One region of the Actinomadura miaoliensis genome, then DNA from elsewhere that is predicted to be linked to it. Evidence: riboswitches for the same ligand, from Rfam matches in the RefSeq annotation. Region 1 holds a riboswitch; each other region holds the start of a gene.
The links. Region 1 has a riboswitch for cyclic di-AMP ahead of ABD811_RS42550 (CHAP domain-containing protein). Riboswitches for the same ligand answer to the same signal wherever they lie in the genome.
Positions count from the first base shown of each region.

Region 2: linked by a shared signal. The riboswitch ahead of ABD811_RS23140 (C40 family peptidase) and the one ahead of ABD811_RS42550 (CHAP domain-containing protein) in region 1 are both predicted to bind cyclic di-AMP.
Region 3: linked by a shared signal. The riboswitch ahead of ABD811_RS19125 (NlpC/P60 family protein) and the one ahead of ABD811_RS42550 (CHAP domain-containing protein) in region 1 are both predicted to bind cyclic di-AMP.
Region 4: linked by a shared signal. The riboswitch ahead of ABD811_RS08550 (peptidoglycan recognition protein family protein) and the one ahead of ABD811_RS42550 (CHAP domain-containing protein) in region 1 are both predicted to bind cyclic di-AMP.

Region 1 covers NZ_BAAAZG010000084.1:60,763-65,035, reverse strand. The annotation lists gene ABD811_RS42565 (hypothetical protein) at 25-204, opposite strand; tRNA gene ABD811_RS42560 (tRNA-Pro) at 1,231-1,307, opposite strand; gene ABD811_RS42555 (serine hydrolase) at 1,610-2,248, shown strand; cyclic di-AMP (ydaO/yuaA leader) riboswitch at 2,489-2,639, shown strand; gene ABD811_RS42550 (CHAP domain-containing protein) at 2,651-3,367, shown strand; gene ABD811_RS42545 (bifunctional glycosyltransferase/CDP-glycerol:glycerophosphate glycerophosphotransferase) at 3,608-4,273, shown strand, end outside.
Region 2 covers NZ_BAAAZG010000034.1:17,564-21,836, forward strand. The annotation lists gene typA (translational GTPase TypA) at 304-2,157, opposite strand; cyclic di-AMP (ydaO/yuaA leader) riboswitch at 2,353-2,537, shown strand; gene ABD811_RS23140 (C40 family peptidase) at 2,578-3,552, shown strand; gene ABD811_RS23145 ((deoxy)nucleoside triphosphate pyrophosphohydrolase) at 3,607-3,990, opposite strand; gene ABD811_RS23150 (Mut7-C RNAse domain-containing protein) at 4,020-4,273, opposite strand, start outside.
Region 3 covers NZ_BAAAZG010000025.1:3,019-7,291, forward strand. The annotation lists gene ABD811_RS19110 (RDD family protein) at 1-176, opposite strand, end outside; gene ABD811_RS19115 (RDD family protein) at 183-1,040, opposite strand; gene ABD811_RS19120 (amino-acid N-acetyltransferase) at 1,044-1,595, opposite strand; cyclic di-AMP (ydaO/yuaA leader) riboswitch at 1,898-2,099, shown strand; gene ABD811_RS19125 (NlpC/P60 family protein) at 2,103-3,134, shown strand; gene ABD811_RS19130 (LuxR C-terminal-related transcriptional regulator) at 3,331-3,561, opposite strand; gene ABD811_RS19135 (LacI family DNA-binding transcriptional regulator) at 4,123-4,273, shown strand, end outside.
Region 4 covers NZ_BAAAZG010000006.1:277,526-281,798, forward strand. The annotation lists gene ABD811_RS08535 (M23 family metallopeptidase) at 1-159, shown strand, start outside; gene ABD811_RS08540 (TetR/AcrR family transcriptional regulator) at 297-956, opposite strand; gene ABD811_RS08545 (alpha/beta fold hydrolase) at 1,052-1,858, shown strand; gene ABD811_RS08550 (peptidoglycan recognition protein family protein) at 1,978-2,772, opposite strand; cyclic di-AMP (ydaO/yuaA leader) riboswitch at 3,119-3,268, opposite strand; gene ABD811_RS08555 (M20/M25/M40 family metallo-hydrolase) at 3,516-4,273, shown strand, end outside.

The DNA of each region.
Region 1 (4,273 bases):
GGATGCAACCCGGGTGGATCGAGGCTAAGAAGTCGTCTTGGTGCTTGCCCGGAGCCAGATGTCGATCACGGCGATGTGGACGGTGGCTTTAGAGCGAACGGCGAGCTTGTCGTAGCGGGTGGCGACCGCGCGGTGCTGTTTGAGCAGGTTGATGCCGCGTTCCACGGCGTGGCGCAGTCGGTAGGCGTCCGGGTCGAACAGCAATGGCCGTCCTCCGGCCGAGCTCGTGGCCTTGCGGTGAGCCTGCTGGGCGGCCTTGACCAGGATGGTGGCCTTGATCCGGCGGCGGCGCAGGTAGGCGCGGTTGCCCTGGCCGAGTATGCCTTGTCAGCCAGCACCCGCTCCGGCCGGGGCCGGGGGCGCTTGCCCCGCCACGCGGCACGCTGATCCGCTCCACCACCGGCACGAATGCGGGCTGTCCCCGTGCTGCCCGCCCGTCGACACCACCGGCAGCGGCTTGCGACCCTGCTCACAGGCCAGATGCAGCTTAGTGGTCCACCCGTCGCGCGAACGTTCCAGCCCATGATCGGCCGGCTCCGGCCCCGGCAGCTCGACCCGATCCTGATGATCGTGGCGGGCGCCCGCGGCGTGCTGGTGGGCCCAGCTGATGCTGGAGTCCACCGACACACTCCACCCCGACCAGCCCAGCAGCGTCGGCAAAGGCTCGCAGCTTTACCCAGATCAGCGCCCAGATCCCGGCGCGCTGCCAGCGATGGTGCAGGCTGTAGACCGACTGCCAGTGCGTAACGTTCGGGCACATCCCGCCACGGTGCGCCGACCCTGGTCCGCCAGCGGATCCTGTCCTTCCCCGCCGAAGGCGTGTGGTCCCTGAGTGGCTGGACGGGCGCGGGCGCGGCTGGGGCCGAACGTAGGGGTGCTCGACACGGGCGGCCGTTCGGGCCGCCCGGTTCGTCGCTTTCCAAGTCATAGTCCTGCCCGCGCCGCAAGCACACGCCGATCGGGGTGGTGGAACGCGCCTCGCAGCTGTCGACGGTGCACGTCAAGTGCGTCCAAAGGAGGTGCTCGGCATCCGAAGCGCACCCCACGGGGTTGGGTAGGCCGCGTGGGACAGGTGGACCTTCGCCTCTAGCACTGGATGCACGGCAGATTAGGACCTCTTGACACCGTCAAGCGGTCCTAAGTGGCTCCCCGATTGGCTCCCGAATATGGTTCGGTGGGCTAAAAAGGGGCTCCGGATCGAGATCCGGAGCCCTCTGACCTGCGAAAAGCTGGTCGGGACGGCGGGATTTGAACCCACGACCCCTTGACCCCCAGTCAAGTGCGCTGCCAAACTGCGCTACGTCCCGGCGCCTGCCGCAGCAGGCGTGATTACTGTAGCGCAGTCTGCGGGGTCATGCGTACCGAGATAGCGGGAGCCTGGGCTCGGGTGGGCCGGGTCGGGGTGGCTCTGGTGGCGGCGTTCGGGGTGGTTTGTGGGTGTGACCAGGGGGCGGAGCGGACGCCGGGGGCTGGGCCGGTGAGTGGTGGGGCGGTGGAGTCGACCGAGAAGGCGACGCAGAGGGCGACTCCGAAGGTGGCCCGGGAGCCGGTGGTGCCTCGGGGAACACGGGCCGGGTACGTGGTGTTCGACCGGGAGAGCCGAAGGACGGTGAGGGCATACCGGGCGCACCGGGTGTTCCGGTCGGCGTCGGTGGTGAAGATCCTCATCGCGCTCGATCATCTGGAGCGGAGCCGGGAGGCCGATCCGCGGCTGGGGCCGATGCTGCGGTCCAGCGATGACGCGGCGGCGACGGCGTTGTGGCGGCGGGGTGGGCGCGGGGCGATCGTCGAGCGGATGGCGCGGCGGATGGGGCTCACCGACACCAGGCCGCCGCCTGCGGACAAGCCGGGGTTCTGGGGGTACACCGCGCTCAGCGCCGCGGACGTGGTGAAGACGTACCGCTATCTGCTGGAGAGGGCGCGGCCCGAGCATCGCGACGTCGTGCTGCGGGAGCTGCGCAGGGCCACCAGGCGGGGGACGGACGGCTACGACCAGTACTTCGGGATTCCGCGGGCCGTGCCGAAGCCGTGGGCGGTCAAGCAGGGCTGGTCGGGATTCGGGCAGGGCGCGTCCGGGGTCGTGCCAGGGGATCTGGGGCTGGGACGGCCGGTCCTGCATACGACCGGGCTCGTGGGGCCGGGGGAGCGGTACGTCGTGGCGGTGCTCACGCTGCAGCCGGCGGGGACGTCCTACCCCACGGCGGCCGCCAGGATCACGGCCTTGACCCGCCAGGTGTGCGCCTTGTGACAGCAGGGGGGAATGGGGGGCTCGTTCCTGGTGTTGTTGCAGGTCAGAGTGCCTTTACGTTTTTTGCCCTAGCGTGGGCATCTGATAACGTCAGGCCCGAATCCCGCGACGCGCGCCATGCGTCGTGGCCCGTCGTGACCCGGGAGGGACCGGGGCGCGACCGTGGCGCGCGGGAACGCGCCCCCCACCGAGATCAGACCAGTGAGCGGCCGCCGTGGGCAGCGGTGGCCGTGGCCGAGTCCGTGTCCGTCGCCTGAGCGAGGACCGGAGCCGGGGACCCAAGTCGGGCCGAGCAGGCCCCGGGGTGAATCGGCGCGTCGACGAGGCGCGCCGTAGGGCTCTTCCATGCCCGAATCCGTCAGCTAACCCGGTAGGCGCCATGGGAGACAAGGAGTTCTCTGCATGCCCGATCGAATCGCTTCTCAATCCCCCGAGGCTCGTCTGGGCGTGGGCGTCGCCATGGGGACGGTGCTGGCCGGAGCCGTCGGTTTCGCCCTCATCGCTCCTTCCTCGAACGAGGAGCCGCAGGTCAAGGGGCCTGTCGCCCAGGCACAGGTGGAGAGGGCACACAGGAGTGTCGCCATCGGTGAAAAGCCCGAGGGCTACGCGGTTCCGATCCGCAAGGTCGAGCCGTCCGAGGCGATCCGTCTGGCTCTGGAGCAGGTCGGTGTCAAGGAGGGGCCGGACCGGCAGACCAAGTACCACGACTGGTTCGTCTCGACGCCCAACGCGAAGATGACGGCCAAGCGTGACGGCGGGTTCAGTGTGGACGCCTACAACGGCGCCGAGTGGTGCAACATGTTCGTGTCCTGGGTCGGTGCGCAGCTCGGTGTCAAGGACATGGGCTGGGACGCCTACACCGTCCAGCACGCCAAGTGGTTCGCGAAGAAGGGGCGCTGGGGTCACAAGGCCAAGCCCGGGGCCGTGGTGTTCTTCGACTGGCAGAACGGGTCCGGGGGCGGCATCTACGGCATCGACCACGTCGGCCTGGTCGTCGAGGACAACGGGGACGGCACCATCACCACCGTTGAGGGCAACACCAACAACGCCGTGGAGAAGCGGGTGCGTCCCAAGTCGCTCGTCGCCGGGTACGGGTACCCGGACTACGACGCCGACTGACGATCGGCGGGCAGCGGAGGGCGTCCGGCACGCGCCGGGCGCCCTTTGTCGTCCTGAATGCCGCAATCATTCACTTTTTTTGTGGTGTCTTCTACTCCGTCGTTGCGGTGGCCGGAAAGGTATCCGGCACGCGAGCGGGGACGGGGGGAGGACACGTCCATGAGGGCAGGGCCGCACGGGCACGTCCCGTCTGGGCGCCTCCTGCCCGGCTCCCACCGGCCTGGTCCGCGCGGCCCTGACGTGAGCGTGGTCGTGATCGCCTACAACGACGCGGGTCGGCTGCCCCGGGCGGTCGGTTCGGCGCTGAGACAGTCGCTCAGCGCCGTCGAGGTGGTGGTCGTGGACGACGGGAGCACCGACGGGACGGGGACGGTGGCCGAACGGCTGGCCGCCGAGCATCCGGGACGGGTGCGGGTCGTGCGTCTGCCGGTCAACTCCGGCGGGTGCGGCCGCCCGCGCAACGCGGGCGTGGAGCGGGCACGCGGCCGGTATGTGATGTTCCTCGACAGCGACGACGTCCTGGACCCGCACGCCTGCCTCAACCTGCTGACCACGGCCGAGGACACCGGCGCCGACATGGTCTCCGGGCTGTGCACGCGCGTCCACATGGACCGGGTGCGCAAACGGGAGCGCCCCTGGTACCCGTGGCTCTACCAGCGGACGGCGGTCTACGGCGCGCTGCGCGACAACCCGGACCTGCTGTACGACACCCTCGCCACCAACAAGCTCTACCGGCGCGCCTTCCTGGAGAGGCACGGGCTGCGGTTCGAGGAACGGCTGCACTACGAGGATCTGCTGTTCACGGCGGAGGCGTACCTGGCGGCGTCCCGTACGGCGCTCATTCCGCATCGCGTCTACAACTGGCTGGTCGAGCCCCATACGCGGTCGATCTCCAGCCGGCGTTCG
Region 2 (4,273 bases), on a different contig from region 1:
GTCGGTCTGACGTCGGCAGGTAGCGACGCCGGGGTCGAGGTGTGTCCGTGTGCCGCCGTCGGTTGGAATTGGATGACGACGAGGATTGCGCTCCGGAGCCAGGTCGAGGGCAAGGCGCCGACCAGACTCGATCTCGGCGATGGCAGGCGGGCGCGGGCTGGTCATCGGGGGCGGCGGGCTTCTCGGGGCGGCGGCGATCCCGCGAAGGCGTGCCGGTACTTTGGCGGTCTTCGCGGGAATCGCCGCGGGAGTCTGCCCTACGTCCTCGCAGGGCTGGTCATCGGCGTGTTGTCGTAGCCGCGGTCAGTTGGAGCGCTTGGTGCGGGCGCGGATGCGTTCGCGTTCCTTGGCGTCCAGGACGACCTTGCGCAGGCGCACGGCGGACGGGGTGACCTCGACGCACTCGTCCTCGCGGATGAACTCCAGGGCCTGTTCCAGGCTCAGCGGACGCGGGGGCGTCAGCGTCTCCGTCGTCTCGGCGGTGGACGAGCGGATGTTGGTCTTCTGCTTCTCCTTGCAGATGTTGACGTCCATGTCGTCGGCGCGGGAGTTCTCGCCGACGATCATGCCCTCGTAGACCTCGGTGCCCGGGCCGACGAAGAAGGTGCCGCGTTCCTGCAGGTTGATGAGGGCGTAGGCGGTGGCGGCGCCGGTGCGGTCGGCGACCAGCGAGCCGGTGGGGCGGGTGCGCAGCTCGCCGAACCACGGCTCGTAGCCCTCGAAGACGTGGTGGGCCATGCCGGTGCCGCGCGTCTCGGTGAGGAACTCGGTGCGGAAACCGATCAGGCCGCGCGCCGGGACCAGGAACTCCAGCCGGATCCAGCCGGTGCCGTGGTTGGTCATCTGCTCCATGCGGCCCTTGCGGACGGCCAGCAGCTGGGTGACGGCGCCCAGGTGCTCCTCGGGGATGTCGATGGTGAGCCGCTCGACGGGCTCGTGCTTCTTGCCGTCGATCTCTTTGGCGACGACCTGGGGCTTGCCGACGGTCAGCTCGTAGCCCTCGCGCCGCATGTTCTCCACCAGGATGGCCAGGGCCAGCTCGCCGCGGCCCTGCACCTCCCAGGCGTCGGGACGGTCGGTGGGCAGCACCCGGATGGACACGTTGCCGACCAGCTCGCGGTCCAGGCGGTCCTTGACGAGCCGGGCGGTGACCTTGGTGCCCTTCTCCCGGCCGGCCAGCGGTCCGGTGTTGGTGCCGATCGTCATGGAGATCGCGGGCTCGTCCACGGTGATCAGCGGCATCGGACGCGGGTCGTCCGGGTCGGCGATGGTCTCACCGATCATGATGTCGGGAATGCCGGCGATGGCGATGATGTCGCCGGGCCCGGCCTCGTCGGCGGGCTTGCGCTCCAGCGCCTCGGTCATCAGCAGCTCGCTGATGCGCACCCGCTCGACGCTGCCGTCGCGACGGCACCAGGCGACCTGCTGGCCCTTCTTGATGGTGCCGGCGTGCACCCGGCACAGCGCGATGCGGCCGAGGTAGCTGGAGGCGTCCAGGTTGGTGACGTGCGCCTGCAGCGGGGTGTCGGGGTCGTAGGACGGCGCCGGGACGGTGTCCTTGATCACCTGGAAGAGCGGCTCCAGGTCGGGCGAGCCGGGCAGCTCGCCGTTGCCGGGGGCCTCCAGGGACGCCCGGCCCGCGCGGCCGGAGGCGTAGACGATCGGGAACTCGATCTGGTCGTCGTCGGCGCCGAGGTCCATGAACAGCTCGTAGGTCTCGTCGACGACCTCGGAGATCCGGGCGTCCGGCCGGTCGGTCTTGTTGATCACCAGGATGACCGGCAGCCGGGCCTCCAGGGCCTTGCGCAGCACGAACCGGGTCTGCGGCAGCGGGCCCTCGCTGGCGTCGACCAGCAGCACCACCCCGTCGACCATGGACAGGCCGCGCTCGACCTCGCCGCCGAAGTCGGCGTGGCCGGGCGTGTCGATGATGTTGATGGTGAGCCCGCCGTGCCGGACGGCGGTGTTCTTGGCCAGGATCGTGATGCCCTTCTCCCGTTCCAGGGCGTCGGAGTCCATCACGCGCTCGTTGACGTCCTGGTTCGCGCGGAACGCCCCGGACTGCCACAGCATGGCGTCGACCAGCGTCGTCTTGCCGTGGTCGACGTGGGCGACGATCGCGACGTTCCGAAGGTCGTCGCGGGTGGAGATGGGCATGCGATTCTCGCTCTGGTGGAGGATCAGGGAGTCGCCGCGGAGCCGCGGCCGTCCCGATTCTACTTGCCGGTCCGTACCGCCCCAGCGAACCGCCCGCTGAATTCGTCCCATATGCCCCGGTTGCCGTGATTTACGGTTTCTTTGTACTCTCTCCGGACCCGGCCGTCCCGAGCCCGCCGGACCACTGCGCGGGCTGCGGCCGGACCGCCGAATCCCCCCACGGGGAGCCGGGGAACCACATCCCGGGGCGCCGCCGCCCCCGGGACTCGGGGTGAATCGACGCAGGTCGCACCGTCAGCAGTGACGCGCGCCCATGTCGTAGGGCGAACTCCCCGCCCGAACCCGTCAGCTAACCCGGTAGGCGGACGAGGAGAGGAGTGCACGCCCTTGCCCCCCGGTCACCGTTCACGGCGTGTCGCCGTGTCCACCATCACAGCGGCCGCCGCGGCCTCGGTCGCCCTGGGCTGGGCCGTCGCGCCCGCCGCCGCGACCGCCCCGGCCGCCGCGCCGCGCCTGGCCGATCCCGGCCGTCCCAGCGAGAGCGAGCTGCGTGAGCGGCTGGACGCGCTGAACACCGAGGCCGAGCGGCTCACCGAGCGGTACAACAAGACGCGCGTCGAGCTGGACAAGGCCCGGCGCGCCGAACGCGACGCCGCCCGGGCCGCCGCCGCTCTGCAGGACCAGGCCGCCCCCGCCCGCGCTGAGCTCGGCAAACTCGCCGCCGCCAACTACATCAGCGGCGGTCCGGACGCGCTGTTCTTCTCGACCGGCGACGCCAAGACCCTGTCCGCGTCGGCGTACCTGGTGCAGAACCAGACCGCCACGCTCGGACGCCTGCAGACGCAGATCAACCGGGCCAACCTGGCGCAGCGCGAGGCCGTCGCCAAGACGGCGCAGGTGCAGCGCGCCGCCGCGCAGGTGGAGACCGCCCGCAACGCCGCCAAGGCCAAGGTCGAGGAGGTCGAGAAGCAGCTCGACAAGCTCACCACGACCAAGGCCAAGGACCCCCGGACGGGCCTGTCCGCCACCATCAAGGGCTCCGGACTGCCCGCGAAGATGGCGCGCAAGGCCTACTCCAAGCTCGGCAGCCCGTACGTGTGGGCCGCGGCCGGCCCGAAGAGCTTCGACTGCTCGGGCCTGGTGGTGTGGGCGTACGCGCAGGTCGGCAAGAAGGGCCTGCCGCACTACACCGGCGCCCTCTACGAGCTGGGACGCAAGGTCGACCGCAGCGAACTGCGCTCGGGCGACCTGGTCTACTTCGGCGGCGACCTGCACCACATGGGGATCTACCTGAGCGACGGCAAGTACCTGCACGCCCCGCAGACCGGCGACGTCGTCAAGATCTCCAAGCTGTCGGACCGCTCCGACTACGCGGGCGCCAACCGCATCTCCTGACCCCGCCCGGACCGCGCCGGGCCGGTCAGGCCGTCCGGTCGGCCCGGGGCGGGTTCAGGCCGAGCCGTTCAGGTAGGGGCGGATCGCCTCGACGATCGGCAGGTCGCCGGGCAGCCACGCCACGTCGTACAGCTCGTCGGGGGCCAGCCAGCGCAGCGCCAGGTGCTCCAGCGGCTGCGGCCGGCCCTCGACCAGCTCCGCCGTCCACACCCGCAGGACGCTTCCCGCGCCGAGCGCGAGCGGCCAGTCGCCGCCGATCCGGTCACCGAGCGCGATCTTGACGCCCAGCTCCTCGTGGCACTCGCGGACCAGGGCGTCCCGGTCCGACTCGCCCGGGTCGACCTTGCCGCCGGGAAACTCCCAGCCCCCGGCCAGCTCCGGGGGCTCGCCGCGCTGGGCGGCCAGCAGCCGTCCGGCGGCGATGATCGCCGCGCCCACCACCACGTTGATCGTGACCAGCCCCTCTCTCAGGACGCGGCGCTGTCGACGGCGCCGCCCGTCCCCGGTCCCGGCGCGCCGGGCGAGGAGGCCGGGCCAGCGGCGCGGGCCGCCGCGACCGTGCGCGCGGCCTCCCGGACGATCTTCTCCAGGTGCCCGCCGTGCGCCCCGCGCCAGTAGACCTGGCCGCACTCGGTGCACCGACCGTACACGTCGTAACTGCGCCGCGTCCCGTCCGCCAGCTCGCGCGCGACCTCTTCTTTGCCAACCGGGACCAGCCGCC
Region 3 (4,273 bases), on a different contig from region 1:
TCGATGCCGAGGTCGGGGAAGCCTTCCCGGATCACCATGACCACGGGAAGGCCCACCACGAGCGTGTCGACGATGCGCGCGACCAGCCGCTGCCCCGGTTCGGCGAGTTCCGGGGCGCTCTCCCCCTCCGCCGGGGGAAGGGGGTCGGCGCCGGGTGCGGGAGGGGACGCCGCCACGGCGGGCTATCCCTCGTAGCCGGTGTGGCCGGGGTACTCGACCGTCCGGTCGGCGTGGTCGCCCGTCTGGTCGGAGTACTCGGAGTACTCCCCGCGCTCGTCGATGACGAGCGTCCCCGAGAAGCGGTCGTGCAGGGACTGGCGCAGCGGCTGGTCCCAGATGGCCCACAGATAGGCCATCACGGTGCCGATACTGACCAGCAGCATGCCGTAGGCGAAGTAGTCCCACACCTTCACGGCGAGCGCGAGGAAGAAGAAGAGGCCGAGCTGGTAGCCGATGTGCATGACGCCCGCGCGCCACACGGCCTGCGTCGTCGTCAGCGGCTCTCCCGCGGGCCGCGCCTGTACCACCCCCAGGTGCAGGACGCGCTTGCCCAGGGTCCGCCCCCACATGGCGAGTTGGACCGCCTCATAGAGGAACGGCAGCACCGCCAGTACCGCGAAAAGGGTGAAGATGATGGGCCAGTTCCAGATGCCGCCCTCGCTGCTGGCCTTGCTCCCGGAGGTGTCCAGGCCGATGATGCCGACGCTGATGGGAACGATGAGCGCGAATCCGAAAACGGCCACCAGGACGTTGTCGATGAGGCGCGCCCCGGCCCTGCGGAGGATCGGCGCCAGGGGAAGGTCCGCGGCGGCGGCGTCGTAGCCGCCACCGTCATATCCCTGGGCGGGCGGCTGCTGCCATTGCTGTTGCCATTGCTGCTGGGGGGCCACCCCGCCCTGCCACGGAGAACCGTGCTGCTGGGGCTGCTGCCACTGTGAGCCCTGCTGGGAGGGTGGGGCACCGTAGGACGGTCCGCCTTGGTAGGGCGGGCCCGGGGGCTGCCGCGGATAGGGCTGTCCGCGGTGGGGGGAGTCGCTCATCGATCAGTCCTCCAGGCGAAGCAACATCCGGGTATTGCCCAACGTATTCGGCTTGACCCGGTCGAGGTCCAGGAACTCTGCCACGCCTTCGTCGTAGGAACGGAGAAGCTCGTCGTACACCTCGCGCGACACGGGGGTTCCGAGGATCGGCTCGAAGCCGTGCCGGGCGAAGAAGTCCACCTCGAAGGTAAGGCAGAACACCCTTCCCACTCCCAGTTCCCGCGCGGTTTCCAGAAGCCGCTCGACAATCCGGTGCCCTATGCCGTGGCCCCCGTACTCCTTGTCCACGGCCACCGAGCGCACCTCGGCCAGGTCCTCCCACATCACGTGGAGGGCCCCGCAGCCCACGACGCGCCCCCCGCGCCCCCCTGGACGTCGCTCGTCCCCCGGCGCGGCGGCCCGGACGTCCTCGGCCACCCAGAACTCCTGGACGTCCTCATAGAGCGTCACCGTGGACCTGGCGAGCATCCGCCGCCCCGGCCCGGCGTACGCGTCGATGAGCCGCCGGATGTGCGGCACGTCGGCGGTACGGGCACGCCTGATCACGACTTCCACAAACAGGCGACATTATCGGACCGCGGGCGGCCTCCCGTGGCCGGTCCGTCACGCACGGCCGCCGGCACGGCGCCACAGACGACGCAGATGTACCGAAAGACGCGAACGGCATCGTCCGATACCGACCGTCCCCTCAAGCGGACAGAAAGTGAAATAGCGCACAGCGAAGTGATCGCACAAGCCCGCGAGCACCCGTGTTACATCTGAGCGTCCTCGGGTCACCTGCGATTTCGCATGTTCTGGTTGGCAGGCGACGAGCGCTCCGTTAGTCTCCTGCGCTGACATCGGACCCCCGTGATCGGGAGGCCGAACCGCCGAGTCCCGCGGGCCGCAGCCGGCGCCCCGCAGGAACCGGGGACCCGCGATCGGACGGTTCCGGGACCACTCCAGAGCCATGCCGACTGGGGTGAATCCGCACGGTGCGGACGCTCCGCACGTCCGCGGAAGGTGCAGCTCCGGCCCGAACCCGTCAGCTCACCCGGTAGGCGGACGAGGAGAGGAGAGTTCTTGGAGCCCTCGCGCCCCGCGTTCCTTTCGCGCCCGCTGCGTGCCGCGCAGGCCGCGGTCACCGCGTGCGCCGCCGCCCGCCCCGGCCGCAGGGCCGCCGCGGCGACCGGCGCGCTCGCCGCCGTCTCCCTCGTCGTGGCCGCGCCCGCCCCCGCCGCGCAGGCCGACCCCGAGCCCTCCACCAAGGAGCTGCGCGAGCAGGCGACCAAGCTCGCCGACCAGCTGGAGCAGCTCACCGAGCAGTACAACGGCCTGCGCGTCAAGCTGAAGCAGTCGCAGCGCGCCGCCAAGGTGGCGGGCGACAACGCCAAGCGCCAGCAGAAGGCGCTGGAGGAGGAGCGCGCCAAGGTCGGCAGCCTGGCGGCCACCAGCTACATGCAGGGCGGCGCCGACCCCACGGTCTCGTTCCTGGCCGCGCAGAACCCGCAGGCGATGCTCGACCAGGCCGCCACGCTGCACTACTTCGCCACCCAGGACGGCACCAAGGTGCAGGGCCTGATGCAGGCCATGCAGGCGGCCGAGCGGGCGCGCAAGTCCGCCGAGGCGCGCGCCGAGCAGGTCGAGCAGCTGCGCACGCAGCTGGAGGGCCAGCGCAAGAAGGTCACCACGGCCTACGAGAAGGTCCGCGGCAGGCTGGTCAAGCGCGACCCCACCCAGCTGACCAAGCTGCCCGTGGCCGGCACCGGCAAGGCCGCCCAGGCGCTGCGGTACGCGATGACCAAGATCGGCAGGCCGTACGTGTGGGGCGCGGAGGGGCCCAACACCTTCGACTGCTCCGGCCTGGTGATGTGGGCCTACCGGCAGGTGGGCGTCAGCCTGCCGCACTACACCGGCAGCCAGTGGAACGCCGGCACGCACATCTCCCGCGACCAGCTGCAGCCCGGAGACCTGGTGTTCTTCTACTCCGACCTGCACCACGTGGGCCTGTACGTCGGCAACGGCAAGATGCTGCACGCGCCGCAGACCGGCGACGTGGTGAAGATCGCGCCGATGGCGGGCCGCCCGTTCGCGGGCGGGGTCCGGGTCGCCTGAGGTCACCGGCGCACACGGGTCCGCGTGCGGGCGTGCTGCGACCGCCACGTCGGACCACGTCCGCGGCGACGTCTCCCACGGGGACCTACCCGAGGGGCCGCCGACGTCGCCGCGCGGGGTCGGACGGTGGTCGCCGATGCTCGGTCGTATGCTTTCGCGCCGCCGCCCGCCGGGGGGCGGGTGCGGGGGCGCGCCCCTAGATGAGCTGTCGCCGGGCCGCCCAGACCACGGCCTCGATGGGCGTGTTGACCTCCAGCCGGTCGCAGATGGTCCGCAGCCGGCGGCGCAGGGTCCGGGCGCTCAGTTCCAGCTTTCGTGCCGCCACGTCCGCGGTGACACCGCTGGCGATCTGCGCGAGGAGCTTGATCTCCTCTTCGCTGAGGCGCAGGTCGTCGGTGCCACGACGTGCGATGGTGGCCTGTTCCACTCCGTCCTCCCTCGTCCGTGGTGATGACCGCGGGGATGCAGCCGTCCGCTGCACAGGCACGGGCGGGCCTTGATCTGTACGCGTCGGGTTGCCGGGTCCGGGGCGGGGGGCCGGACCGAGATCATCGGTGTGCCTTGCCGTCTGGCGTGCTTTGGCCGGAGGTGGCCGATGGGCCGATTGCTCGGCGCCGAACGGGAACCCCGGGTAACGATTCAGTCGTTAGGCCGACCGGACGCGGATGCTCCTCGTCGCCTCGGGCGCGCGCACGATGATGTGGCGGGCTCGTGGCGGAGCGCGTCGTGTCCGGGACGGGTCATGATCGCCAATCACGTCAACCCATCCCTCCTCGTCCGATTCGCCCATACCATCGGGGGCGATGATCGTGAATCGTTTCAAGGCACGCTTCGGCTCGGAACGCTAGGCGGCCGGATCCGGCCCGTCAAGCGCGGATTAAGCACGTTGTGTGCTCTTATGACTACGGTCCGCGACCGGCTTCGCGGGGGTTCGGTGCGGACAACTCGATAACCTGCGAAAACCAGTCCGGGGTCGACGAGGAGAGACTTGCCTCAGAGCAGTATTCGGGAAGTCGCGAGGCGCGCCGGAGTCTCAGTTGGGACCGTTTCGAATGTCCTAAACCGGCCAGACCTCGTGGCCGAAGCCACCCGTGACCGCGTCCGCGCGGCCATCGAGGAGCTCGGCTTCGTGCGCAACG
Region 4 (4,273 bases), on a different contig from region 1:
GTCGGCGACCAGTACAACCACTGGTGGCTGAAGACCGACCTCGACGAGGTCTACGCCGGAAAGAACGGCCGGGGCGCCTACGTTTCCGCCTATTACCTGAAGCGGTGGGGCAATGACGAGGCCAGGGACAACAACGGCACCGTGATACCCAACTGCTGACCACCGGCGCCCGGAGAGGACGCGCGGAGAGGACGCGCAGAGAAGACGCGCGGAGTAGACGCGCGGAGTAGACGCGCGGAGAACGCAGGAGAAAGCGCCCGGCTCGTCCCCCGTCGAGCCGGGCGCTTTCGGCTCGGTCACCCGAAGACGCCGCCGAGTCCGTCGCGGAGCAGGGTGAAGGCGTGCCGGGCGGCGGCGACGGCGGCGGGGTGCCGCTCGTCGGCCGACGTCCCGGCCACCAGGTGGGCGTTGTTGTCGTTCGCCAGGACGCGCTGGACGGCGGTGATCTGCGACGCCGCCAGCCGCGCGGTGAACGCGCCGTCCGGCCCGTCACCGGCCGCCGCACCGGCAGCCTCCGCCAGGGCCTCGGCGAGCGCCGCCTCGCTGCGCGCGTGATACCGCAGCAGCCCGGTCGCCAGCGCGGGCGTGTCGCGGATCATCCGGTAGAGGGCGAGCGTCTCGGGACGGTCGCACAGCCCGGTCACCGGGTCCCTGCGGTCGAGCCCGTCGAGGAAGTGGTCGCGCAGCGCGGCCAGCGGAGGCACCTCGGGCGGGCGCCCGCGGACGACCTGGGCGTGCTCGCTCTCGTGGTCGGCGACGCGCTCCAGGACCAGGTCCTCCTTGCTGGGGAAGTACGCGAACAGCGCACGCCGCGAGACCTCCGCCACCTCGGCGATCTGCGCCAGCGACACCGGCTCGTAGCCGTGCGCCAGGAACAGCCCGATGGCGGTGTCGGCGATCTTCTTGCGGGTGCGCCGCTTCTTGCGCTCGCGCAGCCCGACGGTCCCGTCGTCCACCCCGCGAGCGTAGCAGCGACGGACTCCGGTGCAAACTTGCACCCAACTTCGCTTTGTGTCAGTGTCGGCGGCGCCGAGCGAAGGAGGAGGCACGCATGATCGAGGCGCAGTCCGGCGGTCGCGGCGACACGCCGCTGGTGTTCGTCCACGGCGGGTCGGCGTCGTGGCGGATGGGGAAGGACTTCCTGGACGCGCTGCCCGGCCGCGTCCGGTGGTGGGCCGTCGACCTGCCCGGTCACGGGGCGTCGCCGTGGACGCCCGGACGCTACGACCTGCGCGGCGTCGGCGCGGCGCTCGCCGAATGGGCGGCCGGGCACCTGGACCGTCCGGCGTGGTGGTACGGCCACTCCTACGGCGGGCAGGCCGCGCTCGCGGCGGCGGGCGTGCGCCCGGACGCGTTCGCCGGGCTGGTCATCGGGGACGCGCCGCTGGCGCCCGCCCGGATGTACCGGCTGCTCGACCGCATGTCCGGCACCCTGCGGCGCTGGCAGGGGTGGTGCGGCCGTCCGGAGGAGGAACTGGTGCGGCTGCTCGGCGCCGAGGACGCCGGCGGCGGCCGCACGCGCGCCGAGGTCCTCGGCGCCGCCCATCCCTACCTGGTCGGCCAGGCCGCCGCCCTGCACCGGCACGACCCGGCGTTCATCGAGGCGCTGCTCACCGAGTCCCAGCAGGTGTACGGACACCTCGGCCACGCGGGCGAGTGGATCGCCGGAGTGCCGGGGCCGGTGCTGCTGCTGCGGGCCGACCCTGCCGTCATGTCGCTGTCAAGCGCCGAGGACGAGGCACTGGTCCGGTCGGCCGCACGACACCCCGCCGTCACCACCGTCAGCGGTGTCGGCCACGGCCTTCACCAGTTCGCCCCCGCCGAGGTGGCCGCGACGATCAGCGCCCTCATCCCGTGAACGCACGGGTTCCCCCCGACACCGCTCCAGTCGCGAGATGGCGACCCCTCCGGCGCCGCCCCCGTCGCACCGACCTCGGCCCGGGGCCCAGCACGCCGGCTGGGAGCAACCGGCCGGTCTCAGGCGGATCGGAGGGCCGCGGCGACGTCCTTGCGCAGGCGCGGCAGCGTCGGGGCGAACTCGTAACCGCAGCAGTCGGTGTCGTTGAACTTCATGTGCGGGACGATCGCCTTCTTCGGGTCGAGGTCGTACTGGCCGCACAGCCAGGCGAGCAGCTCGGTGAGCGAGTCCAGCAGGCGGCGGGGCGGCATGACCGAGTTGTAGGTGCCCTCGCATTCGATGCCGACGGTGTAGCCGTTGGCTCCGGCGACGTGCGTGCCGATCACCATCCGGCCCCTGCGGGCGGCGGCAAGACTGCCCTTGCGGCCCTCCATGATGTGACCGCCCCGGCTGATGGTGAAGTGCTGGCCGGTGTCACCCCATCCCTGTCCCATGTGCGCGCCCTGGATCGAACGCGCGATCCGGTAGCCCTGCCGCAGCGAGTAGTCGGTGACGTTGGGGGTGAACGTGTGGTGCACCACGATGTACTCGGGCGCGCGGGACAGCACGGTCGCCCGCCGGTAGGGCGTGCGCGCTCCCCAGTCGTCGGTCGAGTGGATCAGCGGGGCGCCGCCACCCGACCTACGCGATCTTCGGGACGGCCGGGACTCGCCGTCCCGGGCGGCCTGCGTCCGCTCGGTGTCGTCGGTGGTGTTCGCCGCGTTCGCCACCTCGTGTTCGGCCGACGGGCCCAGCGCCGCGGCGACGCCGAGGGCCGCGCTCCCCAGCAGGACTCCACCCCCCAGCAGCACCGAGCGACGCGGCATCTCGGCGGGCCAGGGGTCGGTGCGACGGTGCTTGCCGTTCGGATTCATGGGGGAGTTTTCCTTCCAGGGAACTGGTCTGACGGAATGCGGGCAGCGGAAAAAGAGCAGGCGGCGAGGAACGAGCGGGAAAAGGAGATGAGGCTGCGCCGGGAACGTCGAGCCGCGCAGAAAACGGCTCTGACCGCCAATGGCGAGGAAGTGTCGGTGACCCGGTGCCGGCGGCGGAGACGCCGCCGCGAGGGGCGCGGGCGCGCAGCGCGGACGAGGAGAACGCGCGGGCGTGCGAGCTAGGGCGGAACCGCCCCGTCTATCAGGGCGTTCGCGTCTTCATGAGGTGGCTGCGCCGTCGGACGGGGGTGGCGGGCCTGCCGAGCCGCGGGGGCTCCTTCATGTCCTCTCCTCTCCTTGACTGCCGACCGGGTTAGCTGACGGGTTCGGACCAAGGAGCGGCCCTACCGCGACTGCGCCGCGGATTCACCCCGAAGAACTGATGGGTCCCCGGTTCCCAGACGTCCAGCGCCATGGGATTAGGCGTTCCGCCGGACGGTTCCCGTCGCGGTGAGCCGGACGGCGGAGTACCACGGACCATAGGAGATGAGGCAAAGAGCTCGCAAACCGCCAAAGGTAAAATCCGAAAAACGATCTTTCGTCGCCGCGCCGGAGCCGCCGACCACTCCGATCACAGGAATCACACGGGGAGCAGACATGGCGAGAAATCACTGAGGAAGCGTCTGAAGGGCGGCGGTTTCCACTGTGGACAGGCGCCCCCGCCATGACGTAGATCCAGAATTGTGACCTACGACACCACGCCCCCAGCCGCCGGCACGCCCAGCCGCCGCGTCTTCCTGTCCGTCTCCGCGGCGGCCGCCGCGGCCACCGCGGGAGTCACCCTCGACGGCCGTCCCGCCGAGGCGGACTCCGGACGCCCGAACGGCCCCGGCAGGCCCGTCACCGCCCAGCACCCCGACGCCGAGCTGCGCGCCCTGCTGCGCGAGATCGACCACCGCCGCATCGAGGCGACGGTGCGCAGGCTCGTCGGGTTCGGCACCCGGCACACGCTCTCGTCCCAGGACGACCCCGCACGCGGCATCGGCGCCGCCCGGGACTGGATCTTCGCCGAGATGAAAAAGCACGCCGCGGCGTCCGGCGGCCGGATGACCGTCGAGCTGCAGTCCTACGTGCAGGAACCGGCCAGCCGGATCCCCGTCGCCACCCGCATCACCAACGTCGTCGCCACCCTGCGCGGCAGCACCTCCCCGGACCGCGTGTACGTGGTGTCCGGGCACTACGACTCCCGTGTCAGCGACGTCATGAACGCCACCGCCGACGCGCCCGGCGCCGACGACGACGCCTCCGGCGTGGCCGTCGTCATGGAACTCGCCCGTGTCATGGCCACCCGCCGTCCCAGGGCCACGATCGTCTTCGCCGCCGTCGCGGGGGAGGAGCAGGGGCTGTACGGCGCGCGCCACATGGCCACGCGGTACAAGGCCGCCGGGACGGACGTGCAGGCCATGTTCACCAACGACATCGTCGGCAGCAGCACCGCCGA